DNA from 4 places in the Brevibacillus sp. NRS-1366 genome. Region 2 is predicted to be linked to each of the others. Evidence: riboswitches for the same ligand, from Rfam matches in the RefSeq annotation. Region 2 holds a riboswitch; each other region holds the start of a gene.

Region 1 (5,232 bases), on a different contig from region 2:
ACGCTGCGTGATTGCATTTCAGTACTAGCCGTAACTTCTTGGATGGTCAACGTAATCGTTTCAGATGCTTGACTAGATTGTCCCGCGCTGGCCGTTAGCTCTTCGGAGGACATCGCCACGTGTTCTGAACTGATATTAATTTGCCGTACCAACTCACGAAGATTGTCCGTCATTTGATTGAATGATACCGCAAGACTCCCGATTTCATCTTTATTTTTTACGCGAAGCTGCTCTGCTGTTAAATCACCGGATGCGATTTGCTCTGCAATCCTGGCCATAGCGACGATAGGCTTGGACATCATTCGCGAACTAACGTAGCCAATCACTATCGCTAAAATAAAGGCAGCAATGCTAAGCACGGCGACGTTCGTAATCGCAGTATTAACAATCTCTGTATTTCTTATATTCCCTTCTTCCATGGATTGCAGTTGAAATGCAGCCAGCTTCTCTGCTTGTGGGTCAAGCTTTCTTCCAAAGTCCAAGACTTCACGCTTATAATAATCCATTATCTTGTCATCCGGTTCATTGTTCTTTACCATCGTAAGTAATGGATCAAATTTTTGTTTGTACTCTTGGTTCATCACTTGTAGTTCCTGTAACCCTGTTTGCAACTCTTCAATTTGAGATAACGAAACGGTCTCACTAATCAGACGCGTTACCATATCGTAAGAAGTTTGTAAGTCGTCTAAAAACTTTTGGTCTCCTGTCAGCAAATATCCACGTAACCTACTATTTTCTTTCGCAGCCTCCGCTTGTATTTTTTGAACATTTGACAAGATCACTGCTCGTCTTTCAATCAAATCTGTATATCCTACATCAATTTTTTGAAGGTAATACGATGAAATACCACTTGTAATCACCAAAAGAAGCGCGACGACTAAAAAAGCCCCTATCAACTTCTTTCCAATAGTCAAATTCACGATGAACACCCCTATTCATTTGTTTGTCCAATCTAATATGTAAGCGCTTCTTGGAAGTACACAACAAAAAAACCCCTTTCCAATAAAAGGAGTTCTGAAACAGATCAAAAAGCTCACATCTGTCGTCGGTAACTGGCTGACATCATGTCTCCTTCGTACATCTTAGCCCCTATAGCTTTGCGTCTCCACTTTTCAATGGATTTGCCCTTTCGAATGGAAGGTTTATGTATGAAATTAATGAGTCGAACCCATTTTTCAAATGATAGGTACTACAAATAAGCAAGGAGCCCTAGTAATTGAATGAGAGAGAATAGGAGCATCGACATATTTCGCCAACAACCACCATGATTGTAGTAGGATAGACATGAAAAGTCAACATTTGTCTATTATTACATATCAAAGGCAAGTTGGATTAATTTTACAATAAATGTAAATTTATGATGATTCGTAAACAAAAAACCGCGGGGTACAGTGCATATTCCCGCGTTCTCTCTTTCAGTTATTTGCTTGCGTGCACATTTGCTGCACTTCCGCTTGTTTCTTTTTGATAAAATCGACGAACAGTTGAAACAGCTTCAATTGCTCCTGATCACTCTGAAACATCATTTCCGGATGCCACTGGACAGCGACTAAAAACGGGTATTTCGTATGCACGATCGCTTCGATAATGCCGTCCTCTGCGATCGCAGCTACTTCCAAACCGTCCCAGAAGCAGTCTACCTCTCGATTATACTATCATATGGAAAAATCCTCTTCCTCCCTTCTTTTTTAACTGACTATATTTTTAAAATAACGATAGATTTGCTCTAATCTTTTCACTTGCTTTCCATTCGGATTCTCCATATTTCCGAACTCGAAAAACTTCACTTTTTTCATTCCTACATATTGAAAAACAGCTCTTTTCATGAGCATTTTATGAGCGTTATTCAGGAAAAACAAAGGATAATGCGTAGGTCCCTTCATGACGGAAATACATACGACCGATTTTCCTTTTAAAAGTCCCTCTGGCAGCAAACCTCCTGTATCCCTGTAGGCAAAATTGGAAGCAAACATTTGGTCAATGTAACCCATGAGCATGGCAGGAGGTCTTCCCCACCAAATCGGGTAAACCAAAACAATCTTATCCGCCCACATGATTTGATTTCGATACTTTTCAAGCTTGGGATCGCGGTGCATATCTCTTCTTCGTTTTTCTTTATTAAAAACCAGCAGTGGATCAAATCCTTCCTCATACAAGTCCAAGACCTGAATCTCCTTGATAGCGGGATTCTCATGACTACCTTTGAGAACCTTTTCCAAAAACGAATAGCTCAAGCTATTGTGGTTGGGATGGGTGTAAATTACCAGCAGCTTCATAGTCGCACCTCTTTAGTTGTCATTTGATAAGTAAATCATATCACCTCAGAATTTAATTATCAATTGATAATTGTTTTTTGATAATTTTTTTGTTATCTTCTCAGAAAGAGGTGTTGACTGTGGACAAAAACGATCTTTTTTATAAATTTGTAGCCTTTACGGCTTCTGTTCATCGCGTCACTCATGAGTTAACCAAAAATGTTAAGCCTGATATGATTACACCGTTGCAATATAGCCTGCTTGAAAATGTCAAGGTGAGTCAGCCTGTCACTCCTAGTCAGATCAGCGATTGCTTGCATATCTCCATGCCGAATACGAGCCGTGAGCTGCGAAAACTGATCGAAAAAAACCTGATTGAAAAGGTAGAAGATAGCGAAGATCGCAGAAAACAATACATCTGTCTCTCGAAAAATGGGGAAATCATCATAAATGAAGCTTTTGCCTCTATTGAATCCCGGTTCCTAAGCCGCATTCAAAATGCTTCTCCTGAGGATTTGGAGGAAATGAGTCGTGCACTGGATGTACTTCACTCGAAAGTATTTTATTAGTCGAATAAAAACCCGAAGCTGGGCTCCGGGCTTTTTTACATAGCGGATATTTGCAAGCATAAGGCTTTACCGCGTTGCAATATTCAGTTCCTCTATTACTTTTTTCAATCCAGCTACCGTGTTATCCGACGGGCTTACAAGCGGAACGGCTACATCTCCTGTCGGAATCCCGATGAGGCTCATTGCTGTTTTCAGCGGACCAGGATTTCCTTCTTTGTAGAGGGCCTTCATCGCCGGGAAGAACTTGCTGTGCAATTGAACCGCTTCATCGTATTGCTTTTCTTGCACCAATTCGTATACCTTCACCCAAACCTCCGGTAAAAAATTGGAGCTGGCAGTGATTGCTCCCGGTGCACCGAGAATGAAGGAATAGACGGCACGATAGTCTTCCCCGCAAAGTACGGAAATTTTATCTCCAACGGTGTTCATAAGCTCGATCACATCACCAATGTCATGCGTGCACACTTTCATGCCGACGATGTTCGGGATTTCGGCGACCAATGCCTGCACCACGTCAGTGTTCATGTTGATTCCTGTTTTGTACGGAATGTTGTAAAGCATGATCGGCATATCAACGGCTTGATCCAGCTTTTTGAAGTATTGCATGAAGCCTTCCTTGGTGGGATTCACGTAGTATGGAGTTACGACCATGATGGAATCTGCACCTGCTTGTTTGGCATACAGCCCCATTTCGATGCAATCACCAAGTCCCGGAGAAAGCACGCCTACGACTACAGGCACCTTGCCATTCACTTCTTTCATCGCAATGTCGATGACTTGTTTTCGCTGCGTCATGCTGAGCGCACAATACTCTCCGGTTCCTCCCAGTACGAGCAAGGAATGAATGCCATTTTGCAATTGATCCTGAATCACACGTTTCAGGCCTTGCTCATCTACCAAGCCCTTTTCATCGATCGGGGTAACCAAAGCTGTCATGATCCCTCTGTATCTCATCTCGTACGCACTCCTTTTTTTCTCTTGTTTTTATTGAAAGGCTCGGGCGTTTGCCAAAACCTTTGGATTGACCAGACTGGAAGGCATTTTTCCTTGCAGCACCTTGCCTACTTCTAGCGTGATCGATTCCGAGCATCTGTCTTTTGCTTCGAGCGTATCTCCGCCAAAGTGAGGCGTAAAAATCACATTCTCAAGTGAAAGCAACGGATCATTCGGGTTCGGTGGCTCTTGCTCCAGCACGTCCAAACCAGCCCCTGCAATCTTGTTGTTCTTGAGGGCCTCGTAGAGAGCGGCCTGATCGATGAGCGGACCTCTGCCGAGATTGATGATAGAGGCCGTAGGTTTCATCAAATCAAACTGCTGGGTGGAAAACATGTGATGGGTTCCCTTTGTCAAAGGCGCATGCAAGGAAATGAAGTCACTTCGCGAGAGTACAGAATCCACGTCGTCTACCTTCGTCACACCGTACAGCTTCATATCCGAAGCAGAGACAAAGGGATCAAAACCAAGAATGTGCATGTTGAATGCTTTTGCCTTTTTCGCCAGCTCCTGCCCGATTTTCCCCATTCCCACGATCAAGAGTGTCTTTGCGTTAATCTCCATCGGATAAAAAACTTCACGGAAGCTCCATTCACCGCTGCGTACCTTGTGATCACTGATTCGCAGTTTGCGACTGAGCACCAGAATATTCATGATGGCATGTTCAGCCACAGATACGTAGTTGGAGAATGGCGCGTTCAGCACCATGACCCCATTTTCCGTCGCCGCCTGCACATCAATCGTATCCAGCCCTACCCCATGCATGCCCACTACCTCTAAAGTTGGGCACTGTTCGATGATATTTCTCGTGATGTGTTCGACTCGTACGATAACGGCACTTGCCTCACTCGAACGGATAGTCTCAATCAGCGTATCTTCTGCGCCATTTGGTGCCATGACCACATCGAAGTTGCTTTTCAGATACTCGACCCCGACTGGACGAATGGTAGGTTCGATTAGGACGACTGTCTTTTTCATCGTGTTCTCCTCACTTAAATCATCAGACATGTAATACTAGGTATACTGAGTTCGATTAAAAAAAAGGGGTTTACTTTGTTCGTCTTGCGATAATTTTAGGCTGAGTAAACAAGTTCAAATAGTCACTTCCGCCCGCTTTTGAATCGGTCCCCGACATATTGAATCCGCCAAACGGGTGAACACCGACAAGAGCCCCAGTACATTTTCGGTTGATGTACAGATTTCCGCAGTGCATTTTTGCTTCTGCATAAGCGATCCGTTCTTCATCCTGCGAGAAAAAGGACCCCGTCAATCCATACTCTGTATGGTTAAACAACGCAATGGCTTCTTGATAATCCTTTGCTTTTCCGATCGCCAGTACAGGTCCAAAAATTTCTTCCTGCATAATCCGAGCCTGGCCAGATACATCGGCAAAGACCGTTGGTTGAATGTAGTAT
Region 2 (5,232 bases):
GATAATCAGGTAAGCGACTTTGTTTCCACTTTGCTTCTCCAAGTCTTGTAAAAACCCATTTTTTATTACCCATGGCTATTACACCTCATTCCTCTTTAAATTCTTCTGAAGCTTTTCTCTCACAAACATGGGTAAACGATTATGAAGGTGAGGTAATAGCATAAGAGTTAAAATCGTCTCTCGCTCACCATGTCTAGCTAGCTTATATCCCCACAGTAATTCCCAATCAGTAACACCAGCATGCGTTTTCATTACTCCTGGTACGATAGAAGGATGGTACCCTTTTTGTATAAGGTAGTCCCGTACTTCTGCCCCGCTCTTATCTTCAAACATATCAAGAAAGATCGTTAACCAGGTATCCGGATATTCCAAACATGCCTGGATCGCTTCTGACAGCCTAGTACGCCCAAAAACCGCAGAACCTCTACTCATGACAACGGTACTTGCCAGCCATAATAGTTTCTCATCAATGCCTGTATGATTCTGAATCTGTTTTAATAAATTGGATAGGGGTATGGGGTTTGTAAGCAAAGATGCTCTTGCTCTGGAAGGAGTCATGGAAAGATAGAGATTATCAATTAACTGCTGACTCGGCCTTTCATCTCTTACCGGAATTTCTCGTTGTCCAAGATAATTCTCCACATAAGATACCGCGTCATGGTAAGTGTAAATGCCAGGCTTACATACAATAAACGTGAGCTGATTCCAGAAGGTAACTTTGTCTTGCTCATTTAATCCGATGGTTGTCCAATAGAAAGGTATGATTTTTCGCGTCTTTTGATGGATAGCCATGATATCCCGGTATAGTTCTTTTTCAGAGCACCCTTGATCTACGGTTACGTAATAAACTGGACTCAAGGGTTTACTCGGATCGGGGTTGTATATCTCTTGCTTGTTCGGTTTCCTCTAGACCATCTTCTTTCCAACTTAGAACCATATTCGGAATGCTGGATTCCTTCCAATTTACGTTGTAGTGTTCATCCAAGACGAGTGCCCCAACGTAATCAAGTAGTTCTGGACGAAGATCGTCTTCATTTTCTACCCAACCAAATTCCTCGTACCAGCGCTTTTTGATAGAGTTCATGTCCTCTTCAGATACGATCTCAACTCCAGCCAGCTGCTGATAATACAGGGTGATCTTCAGTAATGAATCTAGCTCCCTCCTCAATATCAAAATCAGGGGTAGCCTCCAATACCTAAATAGCCCATTTAGTTAGAACCTTTTTTACATCAACACTCACTTGAGGCTCTTGGGATTGATTTTGCTTTCTCATTGCCATCGCTCAATTCCTCCACATTTTTCAATATTGAGATTAGAGGGGAAACCCGGCGGTCATTGCACTAAGGAAGAAGACCAGTGGCTTTGCGTCCCGTCTTTCGATCTGGTTTGCCATTATCCTTCAAGGCAGATGTAACATAGAGAGCAAGTTCACTTACATTTTAAATGTGCCGTAAGCTGCACCTATGCCAATCAGTTGACTAAAATAGAGCAATCTCAATCATCATCATCAATAAAGAAAACGTCAGGAAATAAAGAGAAAGTCGAAAGTTGTTTGAAGCCCATCTCGATTCATTTTTGGCAAACAACCCATGAAGGCATGAGATCAACCAACTTAATAACAGTGCACCAGAAACGATCAAATATCCTACGCCAACGTAATTATAAGCAAATAACAAATAATTAACGAAAAATAAGCTCACAACATACGGTAGCATCTGTAGCTTTGTACGATATACACCTTTTATAACGGGAAGTAGTGGATACCCTGCCGCTCGGTATTCTTCTTTTTTTAAAATCCCGAGTGCCCAAAAGTGCGGTGGTTGCCATAAAAAAAGAAACAAGAATAAAAGCCAAGCGCCGAGTTCCAGCTTATTTGAAAAACCGCAGTAGCCGATCATTGGCGGCATAGATCCGGAAATACCTCCAATTGAAGTACTCCAGGTTGATGTCGGTTTAAGCCAAGCCGTATAGATCACTACGTAAACAAAAAGTCCAATGAAGCCCAAGGCTGCGCTTAATGGATTAACGAAAATATACAAAGTAGCCAGTCCAGCGAACCCTGCTATAATCCCAACTATCAATACATTCCGAGGTTTCAACCGCCCGCTCGGTAACGGGCGAACACGAGTCCGTTCCATTTTTAAATCTCGTACACGATCCAAGAAGTTATTTAACATCGAAGCAGCCGCAACTACTAATGTTGTTCCAAACAAAATGAATATCAATGTTAAATCGCCAGACGTCAATCTTGAAGCAAGACAATAACCAGCAAACGCACAAAATAAATTAGAAACCAAAATTCCTGGCTTGGTAATAGAAATCCAATCCCTCCAGGGTTGGGGTTCTATTAACGAATGGCCAGAGGCTCCACTTCTGTTCTCCATTTTGTTCCACCTCATATCTTCCAGAAAAAATGATGTTGGAGGAGGTATCTGGATTCGAACCAGAAATCTGGGTTTTGCAGACCCATGCCTTACTTTTGGCTATACCTCCATGGGAAATGATAACAACGATGATTCCAGAGGTGGTCCACGATAAGCTTTCTTAATTAAAGGTGCTGATCATTTCGATTCTCCTTTTCAAATGGTTTCGTGTGCTAGAAAAGCTGGTAATGGGTGTAGTAGTCCGTTGACCACTGCATTGCTCCAGCAGCTTGAACATGGTAAACCCGTGTTTTTATACCTCTGTCTCTTTCATATAGGTAAGGGCCAAAGCGTCATAGGAAATTTCTTGATCCCCCCGCATACGGGATGCCGCACCCGCCACAGCTTTGGGTAGTTTATCGATGGCAACCTTCTCCGCATACAGCGACTGCCGCTGCAGATTGCTCCACTCCACATAGTCGCGATCGATGATCGTGATCGTGCCGACACCGGAGCGCGACTGCACTTACGATCAACACATGTGCATCCGCCAAGACTTATTGACTAGCTGCGCGAATTGGCCGAAAATTTTGCTGTCTGCAATACCGATCATGTGACCTAGCTGTCGCCTCCATCCTGTTCGTTCATCACTCCTCGTGAAATCGACTGTTGCGGTCCTACAATCCGCTCAGATCGGCATGAAAAGAATTGGGGAATTCCCACACTTGCTATTTAAGAAATTCTCCTAGTAAATCAATCTAAACCTACTATATGGAGCAAATCTTCAGGTCGATTTAATCTGTATTTTGCCACTGTGCGTTCTGGTTGCTTTGCCCCCCACATCGCTAAGGCGAAATCGATTTGAGCCCCGTTCGCGCATTTCTGATCAAATACAGTATCTCCGACATAAAGCGTCGTCGTCGGGTTGATCTTGGTTTGTTCTACATACTTGAGCAGCGGGTCAGGTTCAGGCTTATGCCTAAATGTGTCGTCTGCGCAAATAATATGTGAGAAGAGTTCGCTAATGCTATGAGGCATAAAGTCATCTATGAATTCCTCGCGTGTTTTGGATGTAACAACACCCGTATGAATACCTTTTCCCACCAATTTTTTAAGCATATCTTCAATCCCAGAATAGAGGATCATCAGGTGATTATTCTGTTTTACATAAAACGTTAACTTTTCAGCAACGCGATTTACATCCGAAACCCCCAAGAAGTTCAAACTATTTTCACTCGTCATACCCAATACAGGAATTAATTCTTCACTTGAGTACTCTATTTTCTTTTCTTCTCTTAAAACTTTCTGCAAAGCCAGAATGATCGCTTGGTCTGAATTAAGAAGAGTCCCATCGACATCAAATATAACGGCTTGAATCATATTAAAAACCTCCTTTTTTTACTCACAATTCCCGCTAATAATCCATTAGTAATTCAATATCATTTATCGTATAATAATAAAAAATTCCTATCATTATAACAATAACATCAAAGGAGGAAGTTCAGTGGAACTGAAGCAATTGGAATACTTCATGACTTTAAGTCAGGAATTACACTTTACCCGTGCTGCCGAAAAACTCGGAATCACCCAACCCTCACTTAGCCAGCAAATTCGTTTGCTTGAACACGAGATTGGCATGCCTCTCTTTGATCGCGTCGGCAAGAAAACGATGCTTACCGAAGCAGGTCGAGAGTTGCTACATCATGGCTATAATGTGTTTCATGAACTCTCACAGGCACGAGCAGCAATCAGCGAACTGCAAGGTTTAAAGAAAGGCACATTGAAAATTGGCGCGCTTCTGACCGCTGTCAATTACTTGCTTCCTCCAACGGTGATAGGATTCCATAACAGTTACCCCAATGTAAACCTTTCTGTGCTTGGTCTGCGAACCGGAGATATTTATAACGGGCTGTTGCAAAATGAGCTTGATCTGGGAATTGTTTTCTTGCCAATGGAGCATGAAGATCTTGAAACCATCCCGCTTTATAAGGAGAATCTAGCCCTTGCGGTAGCTGTAGATCATCCCATCGCCCAAGCAGCGTTTGTGACGCTTGATATTTTAAAGGAAACACCCTCTGTTCTACTACCAAATACTTATTTCTTACGGCAAGCGATTAATGAACAGTGCCGATCACTGGCATTCACGCCCCAACCAGTGCTAGAAATGACAACAATGGAATCAATCATAACAATGGTTGGCAAAGGAATAGGTATTACTATCCTCCCAAAAGGTTACTTGGATTATATTGACAATCCACGTATTTGCACGATTCCGCTTAAAAATCCGGTGCTCACTACACAAATTGGTATCGTATATCGTAAAAATAAACATTTATGTGCAGCCAGTCGTGTATTTATTGAACAATTAGTTTCAACTGTTAAAAGCAGAAACTTATAAGTGATTCTATTCCTGTAACGTAACAGATTTTAGGTGCTTCGCAATGAAAGCTACGCCTTCATATCCGAGGCATTTCGCTCCGGTGGAAACACTGGATAAAACACATGCTCAACCCTTCCATTATCGATGATTAGGGTTAGCCTTTTGATGAGCGTCATTCCTCCCACTTCAAAAAGTGGGAGTTCCAGAACACGAGAAAGGGCGAGCGAACTGTCTGACAACAAAGGAAACGGCAGACCAGCGACTTCTTTTTGGTAGTCCGTGGCTTGAGTAGAAAGACCGAACAATCCCTCTACACCCACCCTCTTCAGTTCGCGATATGAACGCGAAATGCACAGGATTGCGGAGTGCAGCTGCGTGCACCAGGGATCATATCCCAGCCTTCCAGAGTACCGCCGATTACGAGACTAGTACGCCGGATTTCCGTAGACAACGGTTATGCCACCTTCAGCAAGATCAACAGGAGCGCC
Region 3 (5,232 bases), on a different contig from region 2:
ACCAATTAAGATAACGTCTGTTTTAGTTTGTCTGTTACTCATTTTTACCGTCCTAACTCGCTGGGATTTGGAGAAAAGATGCAGGCGGCTCCCGATCTGGCCCCTTTGCAAGTCAGGGTGCTACCTAGTACACACCTTTTCTGGATCAATGATAACCTGAATATAGTGTAACACTTTTATTTATAGAATGAAATGTTTGCTATTATATGACAGATATATGCTGTTTAAAAGCAGGTGAATTTCAAAAATGACATACTATTGCAGTTAAAAAGTAGGAAACTGTCCACAAAACCCCTGGAACACACAATAACCAAGGCCTTAACCCGACTGCTTGCAGGGGGTGTGACTTTCGTTTACCGTTCCAGTGAATAGACACCCTTCAGGTTCCTTAGCTGCGCTGTACTAGTTTATTTTTGGACACGAAAAATGACCCACTTTTAGGCAGTAGGTTTTTCCATTTTCATTTGCCGCTATATCCCTGAATACGGCCTTTGTATGTGACACACAAGAATATGGAACATGAATTTCTCCACACCATCCTACGTTCTCCTGCAGAATCAACAACAACGTGGAGCCACCAGGTTTAAATTTTGGTTTGCCGATCATCCCCAATAAACTATACTCACAAAAGACCCTAAAAAAAGCAATCTTAACAGTAAAAATCAGCCTGAGAGCAGTAAATACAGATGTTCTCAGGGGGTGAAAGACATGTCTAGCGTCTTCGAAGACTGTCTACTATCAAGTATAACATTATGATGGAAAAGGTGATATACTACCTTCTTAATTTAAAAAGATATAGTTGATTCTAATAAATCTAAAAACCATTTTCTCCTGCCATCCTGTTTACCATCACTTGTGGTACAGATCTCCCTGCTGTTTGTAACGGCAAGTTTTTTGTCCATTATTCTATATGAAAGTAGGACACTCAATCTGACCGAGTGTCCCATTAATAACCTTAGTTACTCACAAACGCAGGCTTAATTAATTCCTCAATGTTTCTATTCTGGTCATTATAAAATTCGCCTCGTCCGTCAAGTTTTATGATCCTTCTAATCGAGGCGAGGCCTACGATCGGCCCCGGTGAGGAAGCTAACGGTTCGCTGGATAGGCAGTAATGCAAAGATCATCCCCCGCCTGCCGAATGGAGTGGATATGAACGTCCAATGCATCATGCATCATCTCGACATCTACACCGCTGTACGGAGTCAAGGAGTTCCGTCCCCCCAATATTTTGGAAGCGATGTAGATTATCCATTTGTCGATCAGGCCTGCCCGCAAGAAAGAACCGTTCACTTCGCTTCCGCCTTCCACCAACAGATCGGTTATCCCCCTTTTGTATAAGATATCGGCCAATGTATGGAGGTCAAGACCGCCACCCACGGTCGGAACAAACAGAATGTCCACCCCTTGCTCCCTCAACTCACGCGCCTTATCCGGATTCGCTCCTTCTTTCGCCACAACCCATGTCTTTGCTTCGGAACAATCAGCTACATGGGCTGTTGGGGGCAACCGCAATTGCGAATCTAGGATGACCCGGATGGGATGCTTCCGGTTTCCTGGCAAACGGGCTGTGAGTTGGGGGTTGTCCAACAATACCGTTCCAATGCCGACCAGAATCGCATCAACCTCACTACGCAATTGATGAACCTCAGAGCGCGCCCGTTCCCCCGTTATCCATTGTGAGTGACCCGTATGCGCAGCGAGCTTCCCGTCAAGTGTCATCGCAACCTTCGAAATAATGAACGGCCGTCGTTTCGTCATATTATGTACGAATCGTTCATTGAGTAGTTCGGCTTCCTCCTTGAGTATGCCTACTTCCACTTCGATCCCATGCCGCCGGAGCATTTGAAGGCCACGTCCAGCCACCAGCGGATTCGGGTCCTCCATAGCCACCACTACCCGACTGACTCCAGAGTTGCAAACGAGCTTTGCGCAAGGAGGGGTTTTTCCGAAATGAGAGCAAGGTTCCAGCGTGACGTACAGCGTAGCTCCTTTGCCATGTTCGCCTGCCATGCGAAAAGCGTGCACTTCGGCATGGGGGTCTCCCGCCTTAAGATGGGCGCCTGTGCCGACAATTTGCCCCTCTTTGACCAAAACGGCACCGACGACTGGATTCGGTGACGTCTTTCCTCTGCATGTTGCCGCCAAATCAAGGGCGATCTTCATGAAATGCTCGTCCATCTTCATTGTATCTTCACTCGCCCCTGATTATCAGTGTTCGGCATTTTGCACCCATGCTTCGGAAGGGAAATGGCCTGATTTGGCGATTTTCGTTTCCAAATAACTCTTGTTGTGCCTGGTCGGTTTACCCCATAAGGAATTATGATGCTCTGTCGACAATCCTTTTTCCCGCAAAGACTCCAGTTTTTTCGGGTTGTTCGTGATTAGGGTCACCGGCTTCGTACGCAAGCTTCGAAGTACGCGAATAGCTTCGTCATAGGTGCGGTGGTCGTCAGCGAAGCCCAGACCGTGATTGGCTTCCACCGTATCGAATCCTTCTTCTTGCAACAGATACGCCAATGATTTGGCGAAAAGCCCGATTCCACGCCCTTCATGGTTGGCCAAATAGAACAGGGCACCGCTGCCGTTGTCCGCCATCATACGCATAGAGCGCCGCAACTGGTAACCGCAATCGCACCGCTTGCTCCCGAATATGTCCCCCGTATGGCATATACTGTGCATCCGGACGAGCGTCTGTTCTGCATTTGCGAAATCTCCAAAGACCAGCACGGATGATTGTTGATAAGAAGCGAGATCGACCTCTGGCAGCATGTCGAGAAGATCTTCTTGCTGCAAATCGGCCATGTCCATGTTCAGCCATGTATACCATTGGAAAGTGATTTCCTGATCGTCTATCTGGACGGGGAGACAAACTGGTCCAACCAGGGCTAAATCCGGATATCCCGGCTGTTTGAGGATGGTTAGCTTGTCCGTCAATGCTCTTCTGACTAGGCTTGTCAACATGATGTACCGCTCCTTTTTCAAACTGGATAGTGGCGCAAATGATGGCTGACTTGATCAGCTGCTAGATACGACGGTAACGCGGCTATGATGGATCGCTCCTCACCCCCTCCTCTCATTAATGCATAAAAAAATTCCCCGCAATCGTTGCCGACAACGGGGAATAGCAAATATCCATCGTGAATAACCGTCAGAAACGGTTCTCCAGATTCTCCGGACAGTTCGGCAACTGGCTGGCATAGACTTGCAACTTTCGCAATCTTTAGCCCCTATAGCTTTGCGTCGCTAGTTTTCACTAGGTTTGCCTTTTCGGTTTTTTGACATTTTGAATATAATTCATATTTCCTGAAATTTCAAGAATTTGTTTTTCTTAAGATGTTATTTTTCCCTAACCCGTCCAGCAATTGACCGAATGCTTCCGAAAAATCCAGTACGGCAGTGACATTCGTGAAACTAGCTTACGCTGGGATTACGCTCAACGCGAGTCCATCAACTGCAGGAACATCGTGCAAGACTTATGGTAAGGCTCACTTCACCCATTACTGTAAATGATAAAAATAATTGGCACTCTTGATTTAAGTCAATGACCAGTCATACACCAGCCTTATTTGTGGTACCATTCACCGCGTTTTTACGAAACGGCAAGGTTTAAGGCCATCCTTAGCGGGATGGCCTTCTCTTGGCAGAACATATCGTCAACTGTTATCCACCTGGTTACTAAACGCTCAATGCCACACTACTCATGAAAATCGAGTCCCGATCTTACTTCCTTCACATACCCGGCCCGAATAACGAAATCCCCGAAATGTTCGCCTACCTCACGTTCCCTCGCATACCGATTCAAGATCGGCCGCAGTTCCTCCAGGATTTCTGCCTCTCCGATGTTTTCACGATACAGCTTATTCAATCGACTTCCGGAGAAACCGCCGCCCAAATACATGTTGTATTTGCCGACAGCCTTCCCAATAAAGGCGATTTCCGCCAGTGCTGGTCTTGCGCATCCATTTGGGCACCCTGTCATGCGAATGACGATCTCCTCATCGCGCAAACCCGCCTCATCCAAGATCAGCTCGATCTTATCCAGCAGCGTAGGCAAATAGCGCTCTGACTCAGCCATCGCCAATCCGCAAGTCGGCAACGAAACGCAGGCCATGGAGTTTCTTCGCAACGCGGAATAGGAAGTTCCATCGGTGAGCCCGTATGCTTGAATGATTTGTTCAATTTCTTGCTTCATTCCACTGGTTACATTCCCAATGATGAGGTTCTGATTGGGTGTTAGGCGGAAATCCCCTGCATGCACCTTGGCGATTTCCCGCAGGCCGGACATCAGGAGGTAGTTGTCCTCGTCTTTCACCCGGCCATTTTGAATGAAAAGGGTAAAATGCCAGTTATCGTTGCTTCCTTTTACCCAGCCGTAGCGGTCGCCATTATGATCGAAGTGATAGGGGCGTGCCTCCTCCAGCTTCCACCCCAGTCGCTGCTCCAGCTCATGGATGAACCATTCGATGCCGCGGTCGTCGATCGTATATTTGAACCGGGCATGCTTCCGCACCGAGCGATCTCCGTAGTCTCTCTGGATCATGACCGTTTTCTCGGCGACATCCAACAGTTGTTCCGGCGAGACGAACCCGATCACCCGCGCCACCTGCGGGTACGTCTTCGGATCACCGTGACTCATTCCCATTCCGCCGCCGACCGCAACGTTGAAGCCCAGCAGTCGACCTTCCTCATGTATGGCGATGAAGCCCAAATCCTGAGAGAAGACGTCTACATCGTTGGCAGGCGGAACCGCGATGCCGATCTTAAACTTGCGCGGCAAATAGACAGGCCCGTAGATTGGTTCTTGCTCTACCCCTTCTCGACTGTCGACAACCTTCTCTTCGTCAAGCCAGATTTCATGATAGGCTCGGGTCCGGGGATCCAGATGATTGCTTACTTTTTTCGCCCATTCGTAAACCTGTTCATGGACTTTTGACTGGTAGGGATTCGGGTTGCACATGACGTTGCGGTTCACGTCCCCGCAGGCAGCCAGTGTACTTAACAAGGCATCGTTTACTTCTTTAATCACATTCTTCATAGTCCACTTAATCACGCCATGAAGTTGAAAAGACTGGCGGGTCGTCAAGCGAATCGTCCCATTGGCAAATTGCTGGGCGATATGGTCCATCATAAGCCATTGTTCCGGCGTGACAACTCCACCGGCCGCTCGAACGCGCACCATGAATTGATAGGCCGGCTCCAGCTTCTGTTTATTCCGTTCGTTGCGGAGAT
Region 4 (5,232 bases), on a different contig from region 2:
AACAAAACGAGCCTTATCCCAGCATAGAATGTACTTTCCATACTGGTCTTTAAACGAATATTTTTGTACGTCCTGTTTTCGTAATGGATCCAGTTTTTCCACAAACGCCGGGTCCAATACCTGATCCAAATCATCCATGGCCCATACGATTGTTCCTTTGGGAATAAACTTGGTCGCGAACACACCGTACCCGATCTCGTCGTTGATGTAACGCAATTCTGTATCGGGATGCATCATGGTCGTTGTTTCACTCCTTGGAGCGTCTGCCCTTTTTATTATCATAAGCAGTTCGGCCAAAAGAGGTGTGCGGTTGTATGAGTATACAAGCCGGTAATATTACGGAATGGATTGAAATATTAGATCAAATGTATGAGCACTCTTTCCACAAGGTCGTACCTGGACATGGTCCTGTAGGAGAAAAGAAGGATGTCCTCGCTTTGCGAATGTACCTGAGCGAATTATTGGAACAGGCACAACAGATAAACCTGAAAACAAGCTCGGCTCAGCAAATTACAAACACCCCTGTCCCAGAACCGTATCTGACTTGGAATGTTCCCAGCCTGTATGGACGCAATCTACAGCATTTGCTCCATCAGTCTCCAAGAAAATCATAACCTAGGTAACCATTAACTGATGATTCCAACTTTTCCACATTAAAAAATTTTTTCTTATTTACCCCAAAGGACAAATAGTCTATATTAATTGCTAACAGATCCTTTTAGGAACAATTTCCCACAACGAATGAATCACTCTTTTGGGAATCTTTTGGGAATCTCTTGGTATTCAACCATTGATATCGAATCGGCAAACCCGGGGAAATCCGGCGACGCAAAGCTACAGGGGCTACCCTCGCAACAGCGAACAAGCCTGCCAGCTACCGAAATATTGATGTAGGACAAGATCAATGATCCTATATCATTGATCTTTTTTTGTCCTCCCTCTGTCTAATTTTGTCTAATTTTGTATTATTATTACATTTCTCCTATATGAGGAGGTGAGGCCAGAACGAGCAGAGAGATTATTGGGAATTACCATTCATTTTTATACTACCAAGGAGGTTTCATTGAATGTCATTTTGGAAAAAACTTTCGGCCGTTGCTTTGACTGGTGTCATTGGTCTGTCGACTCTCTCGCCAGTACAAGCAGCGAACCGACCAACTTCCATGTCACCAAACGCAATGGTAACTACACCTCATTATCTTGCTACTGCTGCCGCACTCAAAACGTTGGAAGACGGCGGAAATGCAGTTGATGCAGCCATTACAGCTGCCTCCACATTGGCTGTTGTCTACCCTCATTACACAACTATTGGCGGAGATAACTTCTGGCTCATTTACAATGCGAAAACGAAAGAACTGAAAGCATTGAATGGCAGCGGTCGTGCTGGCGAAAAAGCGACGATCGAATACTACAAGGGCAAGGGCTACGAAAAAATTCCTTCCCGCGGCTACGAATCGGCCAACACAGTGCCTGGGGTTGTTTCCGGTTGGTGGGAAGCCTACAACTACGCACATAAGAACATGGGCGACAGCAAGCTCCAATGGAAAAGATTGCTGGAGCCTGCGATTGGCTACGCAGAGAACGGATATCCTGTTTCTCCAAACCAAGTCTACTGGACCAAGTATGCTACCGATCCAACAGACAATGATCTGAAAAATCTTCAACGCTTTGATGAATACCGCAAAATATTCCTGAAGCCAAACGGCGATTCTTACGAAGCAGGAGAACTCCTCAAACAAAAGGATCTAGCAAATACCTTGCAAATCATCGCTAAAAAAGGTGCTGACGGATTCTATAAAGGCGAAGTCGCCCAGAAGATCGTAGCAGACATGCAAAAAAATGGTGGACTGCTCACTCTGAAAGACTTTGAGAAACACACATCCACATGGGCAGATCCGATTACGGTCGACTACCGTGGGTATAAAGCGTACAACGTACCACCTAATTCCCAAGGTATGGCATCGCTCTCCATTCTTAACGTCTTAAACAATTTTGACCTCAAGAGCATGGGTGAAGGTACACCTGATTATTACCACACAATCGTCGAAGCTACCAAACAAGCTTTTGCTGATCGTGACAAATGGTTGACTGACCCTGCATTTGTGGATATCCCTGTGGATGATTTGTTGTCCAAGCAGCACGGAAAAGATATGGCTGCACGCATTGATATGAAGCAAGCCGCTAAAGCTGTTGAACCGCTCGATCCAAAAGGTGACACCACCTGGTTCGGTGTAGTGGACAAAGATGGCAATGCTGTCTCGATTATTCAGAGCCATTACTTTGACTGGGGTTCCGGTATTGTAGCAAAAGATACGGGCATTCTTCTGCAAAACCGTGGAAGCTACTTCTCTTTGGACCCGAACCACATCAATCATTTGGAGCCTGGCAAGCGCACGTTCCATACGATTAACCCGGCTATGCTGTTTAAAGGGGACAAGCCTTATCTCCTCTATGGAACCCAAGGTGGCGAAGGACAGCCACAAACGCAAGCAGCTCTTGTCACTCGCATCATTGACTTCGGTTTCAGCGTACAAGACGCGATTGAAGCACCAAGATGGCTGCATGGACGCAACTGGGGATCTTCTTCTAACAACCTGAAGGTGGAAAACCGCATTCCTCAAGACGTCCTCGACGAACTGGTCAAACGAGGCCATCCTGTTGAAAAATTGAATGCCGCCTACACAGATGCAATGGGACAATCCGGCGCTATCTTGATCGACCCACAAACCAACGTAAAATTTGGCGGTGCCGACCCACGTGGTGAAGGCGCAGCAATGGGGTATTAATTGGTTGTCAGACTGCTGAGTTAGCCTCAGCAGTCTACCTTTGTATGCTTTGTAGATACACAAACCAATCGTGGATAGAAGAGAGGACAAATCGATGTTTTTGTTCAACAAACTCAAGAGAAAAATGATCTTTTGGTTTCTCGTAGTAGCCATCATTCCACTCGTTGCCACTACCCTATTTATTAGCAGCAGTTTTTGGACCATCTTAATTGATAAACAAAAGAACTCCTTTATTGAACTTACCTCCAGTACGGCCATCGCTATGAATCAATACTTGGACAGGCGAATGACAGAAATTCAGATTCTCGCACGAACGTCAGATATTCAATCAGATGACGCACAAGCGAAAAATGAGTTCATCCGAAAATTTACCGAGGAAATGAAGCTGTACGATGGAAATACGTTTATTGCCAGCGATGGGAAAGTAACTGCTGATACATTCCCAAAAAGCATTGGCATAGATTTGGGCGAGCGTCAATTTTTCAAAGACGGTATGCAGGATAAGTCCAGCTTTTCCGATGTTTTGATCGCCAAAACTACCAATAACCGCTCTATCATCGTCGCCTCCCCGGTAAAAGGGCCAAGCAAAGAAAAGCTCGGCGTGTTAACCGGACTTGTCAATGTGAATCAGTTTACGTCTACCTTTTTACAGAACCTGAATCTGGGGGAAGGCGGGTATCCCATTCTGGTCGATAGCAAAAACCAAATTCAGTACCATCCCAATCAAGACCTCATCGGAAAACCTCTCGAGGAATCAGCTCTTCCACAAGGCTTGACCGATATTCTGAAAGCAGAAAAAACAACAAAGGCTTCGTTTAACTATACAGATGCAGGCCAAGAATTCGTCGTAACTTACTCCCCTATTCCGGCTACTAACTTTAGCCTATACTTGCACATCCCAACCGCTTCCATTACAGATGCCGTTTCATCTGTCAATGACCAAGCTTTCATCATTGTACTGGCTGTTGTCGCTGTCGTGAGCGGAATCGCCTATATTGTATCGCAGCAAGTCACACGCCCAATTGTAGAAGTAGCCAACGTGGCTAACCGCATTTCAGATGGAGAATTGACTGTTGAGCCATTGCAGATCCGTACCCGGGATGAAGTCGGCCAGCTCTCTCAATCTGTGAACACGATGGTAGAGAACTTGCGAACTATCATTCAACAAGTGAATGCTACCGCCTCTGATCTCGCGTCTTCTGCGGAGGAGCTATCGGTGAATGCCGAGCATACGAGTAAAGCTACGGAGCAAATCGCCATAACGATTCAGGAAGTGGCATACGGTGCAGAAAAGCAGGTGAAGAGCGTCGAGGACAGCGTAACTGCCATGCAAGTAGTGTCAACGGGTACCAAGCAGGTTACAGCCAACGCCCAGTATGCAGCCGAATCCGCAATCGAGGCATCGCAAATTGCCATAGAAGGTAACCAAGCGCTGCAAATCGTCATCAGCCAAATGCATTCCATTGATGATACGGTTAACAACATTGCAGAGATTGTCAGACGCTTGGGGAACAGCTCCCAAGAGATCGGACAAATCGTTCAAGTCATCACGGCGATTGCCGAACAAACGAATCTGTTGGCACTCAATGCAGCGATTGAGGCTGCAAGAGCCGGTGAACAGGGACGCGGGTTTGCAGTTGTCGCAGATGAGGTACGGAAACTGGCGGAGCAATCAGCCAAATCTGCTCAGCAAATTGAAAAGCTAATCACTGCGATTCAACTCGAATCAAACCAGGCTGTCCTCTCCATGGAAAAGGGCACGAAGGAAGTTACTGTAGGCTTGGAAGTCGTAAACAACGCAGGCAAATCATTCGAGCAAATTCAGGATGCTGTCACGCAGGTGGCAAGCCAGATTCAAGAAGTGAAAACCCACTCCGTTCAAATGTCTGTCGGTACAGAACAGGTCGTAGAATTGGTCAGCCTCATCGAAGAAGTAGCGGAAAACTCGGCTGACGGCACACAAAACGTATCAGCTGCCACAGAAGAGCAGCTAGCCGCGATGGAGGAAGTTACTTCTTCTGCAAACTCCTTGGCGAAAATCGCCGAAGAGCTGCAATCTCACGTAAGCAGGTTCAAGGTTTAATGTTCAAAGAGGAAAAAGTGAAAGCCGCCGGGTTTGCTCCCCGACGGCTCTTTTCCTGTTCTCTCAGATCATTTTCAGCATCCTGTCCGGATGATTGGTGCAAATCTGTACGTCTTTATGCCATTCCATCACTGAGCGAATATGCTGTGACTCATCCAGCGTCCAAGCGATGACCTTGTATCCCTTTTCCATAGCCGCAAGCGCCAGCTCACGAGTCAGGTACGGATACCCCATGGAAAGAATCGTAGCTCCCGCTTCCTCCATCTGTTCCAGCATCAGCACAGGGCGGCCGAATACAATCAAGCCTGTCTCGACACTCTGATCCAGCTTGCGGACATGCCGAATCAACTCGTGATCGAACGA

The links. Region 2 has a riboswitch for cyclic di-GMP ahead of ACIFQN_RS16815 (hypothetical protein). Riboswitches for the same ligand answer to the same signal wherever they lie in the genome.
Region 1: it holds a riboswitch for cyclic di-GMP, as region 2 does, so the genes downstream of both, ACIFQN_RS07610 (methyl-accepting chemotaxis protein) here and ACIFQN_RS16815 (hypothetical protein) in region 2, are expected to answer to the same signal.
Region 3: it holds a riboswitch for cyclic di-GMP, as region 2 does, so the genes downstream of both, ACIFQN_RS07455 (GTP cyclohydrolase II) here and ACIFQN_RS16815 (hypothetical protein) in region 2, are expected to answer to the same signal.
Region 4: it holds a riboswitch for cyclic di-GMP, as region 2 does, so the genes downstream of both, ggt (gamma-glutamyltransferase) here and ACIFQN_RS16815 (hypothetical protein) in region 2, are expected to answer to the same signal.

Annotation. Positions count from the first base shown of each region.
Region 1 covers NZ_JBITPN010000013.1:125,409-130,640, reverse strand. The annotation lists gene ACIFQN_RS07610 (methyl-accepting chemotaxis protein) at 1-920, opposite strand, end outside; cyclic di-GMP riboswitch class I at 1,045-1,136, opposite strand; gene ACIFQN_RS07605 (gamma-glutamyl-gamma-aminobutyrate hydrolase family protein) at 1,416-1,619, opposite strand; gene ACIFQN_RS07600 (NAD(P)H-dependent oxidoreductase) at 1,689-2,276, opposite strand; gene ACIFQN_RS07595 (MarR family winged helix-turn-helix transcriptional regulator) at 2,396-2,824, shown strand; gene dapA (4-hydroxy-tetrahydrodipicolinate synthase) at 2,891-3,778, opposite strand; gene ACIFQN_RS07585 (hydroxyacid dehydrogenase) at 3,809-4,795, opposite strand; gene pruA (L-glutamate gamma-semialdehyde dehydrogenase) at 4,866-5,232, opposite strand, start outside.
Region 2 covers NZ_JBITPN010000022.1:39,925-45,156, reverse strand. The annotation lists gene ACIFQN_RS16820 (hypothetical protein) at 79-792, opposite strand; gene ACIFQN_RS16815 (hypothetical protein) at 863-1,174, opposite strand; cyclic di-GMP riboswitch class I at 1,318-1,402, opposite strand; gene cyoE (heme o synthase) at 1,480-2,385, opposite strand; tRNA gene ACIFQN_RS16805 (tRNA-Cys) at 2,422-2,494, opposite strand; gene ACIFQN_RS16800 (ThiF family adenylyltransferase) at 2,678-2,890, opposite strand; gene ACIFQN_RS16795 (HAD family hydrolase) at 3,118-3,744, opposite strand; gene ACIFQN_RS16790 (LysR family transcriptional regulator) at 3,869-4,762, shown strand; gene ACIFQN_RS16785 (redoxin family protein) at 4,813-5,049, opposite strand; gene ACIFQN_RS16780 (hypothetical protein) at 5,070-5,195, opposite strand.
Region 3 covers NZ_JBITPN010000013.1:92,625-97,856, reverse strand. The annotation lists gene ACIFQN_RS07465 (malate:quinone oxidoreductase) at 1-84, opposite strand, end outside; gene ribD (bifunctional diaminohydroxyphosphoribosylaminopyrimidine deaminase/5-amino-6-(5-phosphoribosylamino)uracil reductase RibD) at 1,090-2,187, opposite strand; gene ACIFQN_RS07455 (GTP cyclohydrolase II) at 2,212-2,964, opposite strand; cyclic di-GMP riboswitch class I at 3,183-3,277, opposite strand; gene cysI (assimilatory sulfite reductase (NADPH) hemoprotein subunit) at 3,698-5,232, opposite strand, start outside.
Region 4 covers NZ_JBITPN010000011.1:55,412-60,643, forward strand. The annotation lists gene ACIFQN_RS05840 (SET domain-containing protein) at 1-237, opposite strand, end outside; gene ACIFQN_RS05845 (hypothetical protein) at 315-614, shown strand; cyclic di-GMP riboswitch class I at 794-882, shown strand; gene ggt (gamma-glutamyltransferase) at 1,068-2,786, shown strand; gene ACIFQN_RS05855 (methyl-accepting chemotaxis protein) at 2,881-4,869, shown strand; gene ACIFQN_RS05860 (glycerophosphodiester phosphodiesterase) at 4,933-5,232, opposite strand, start outside.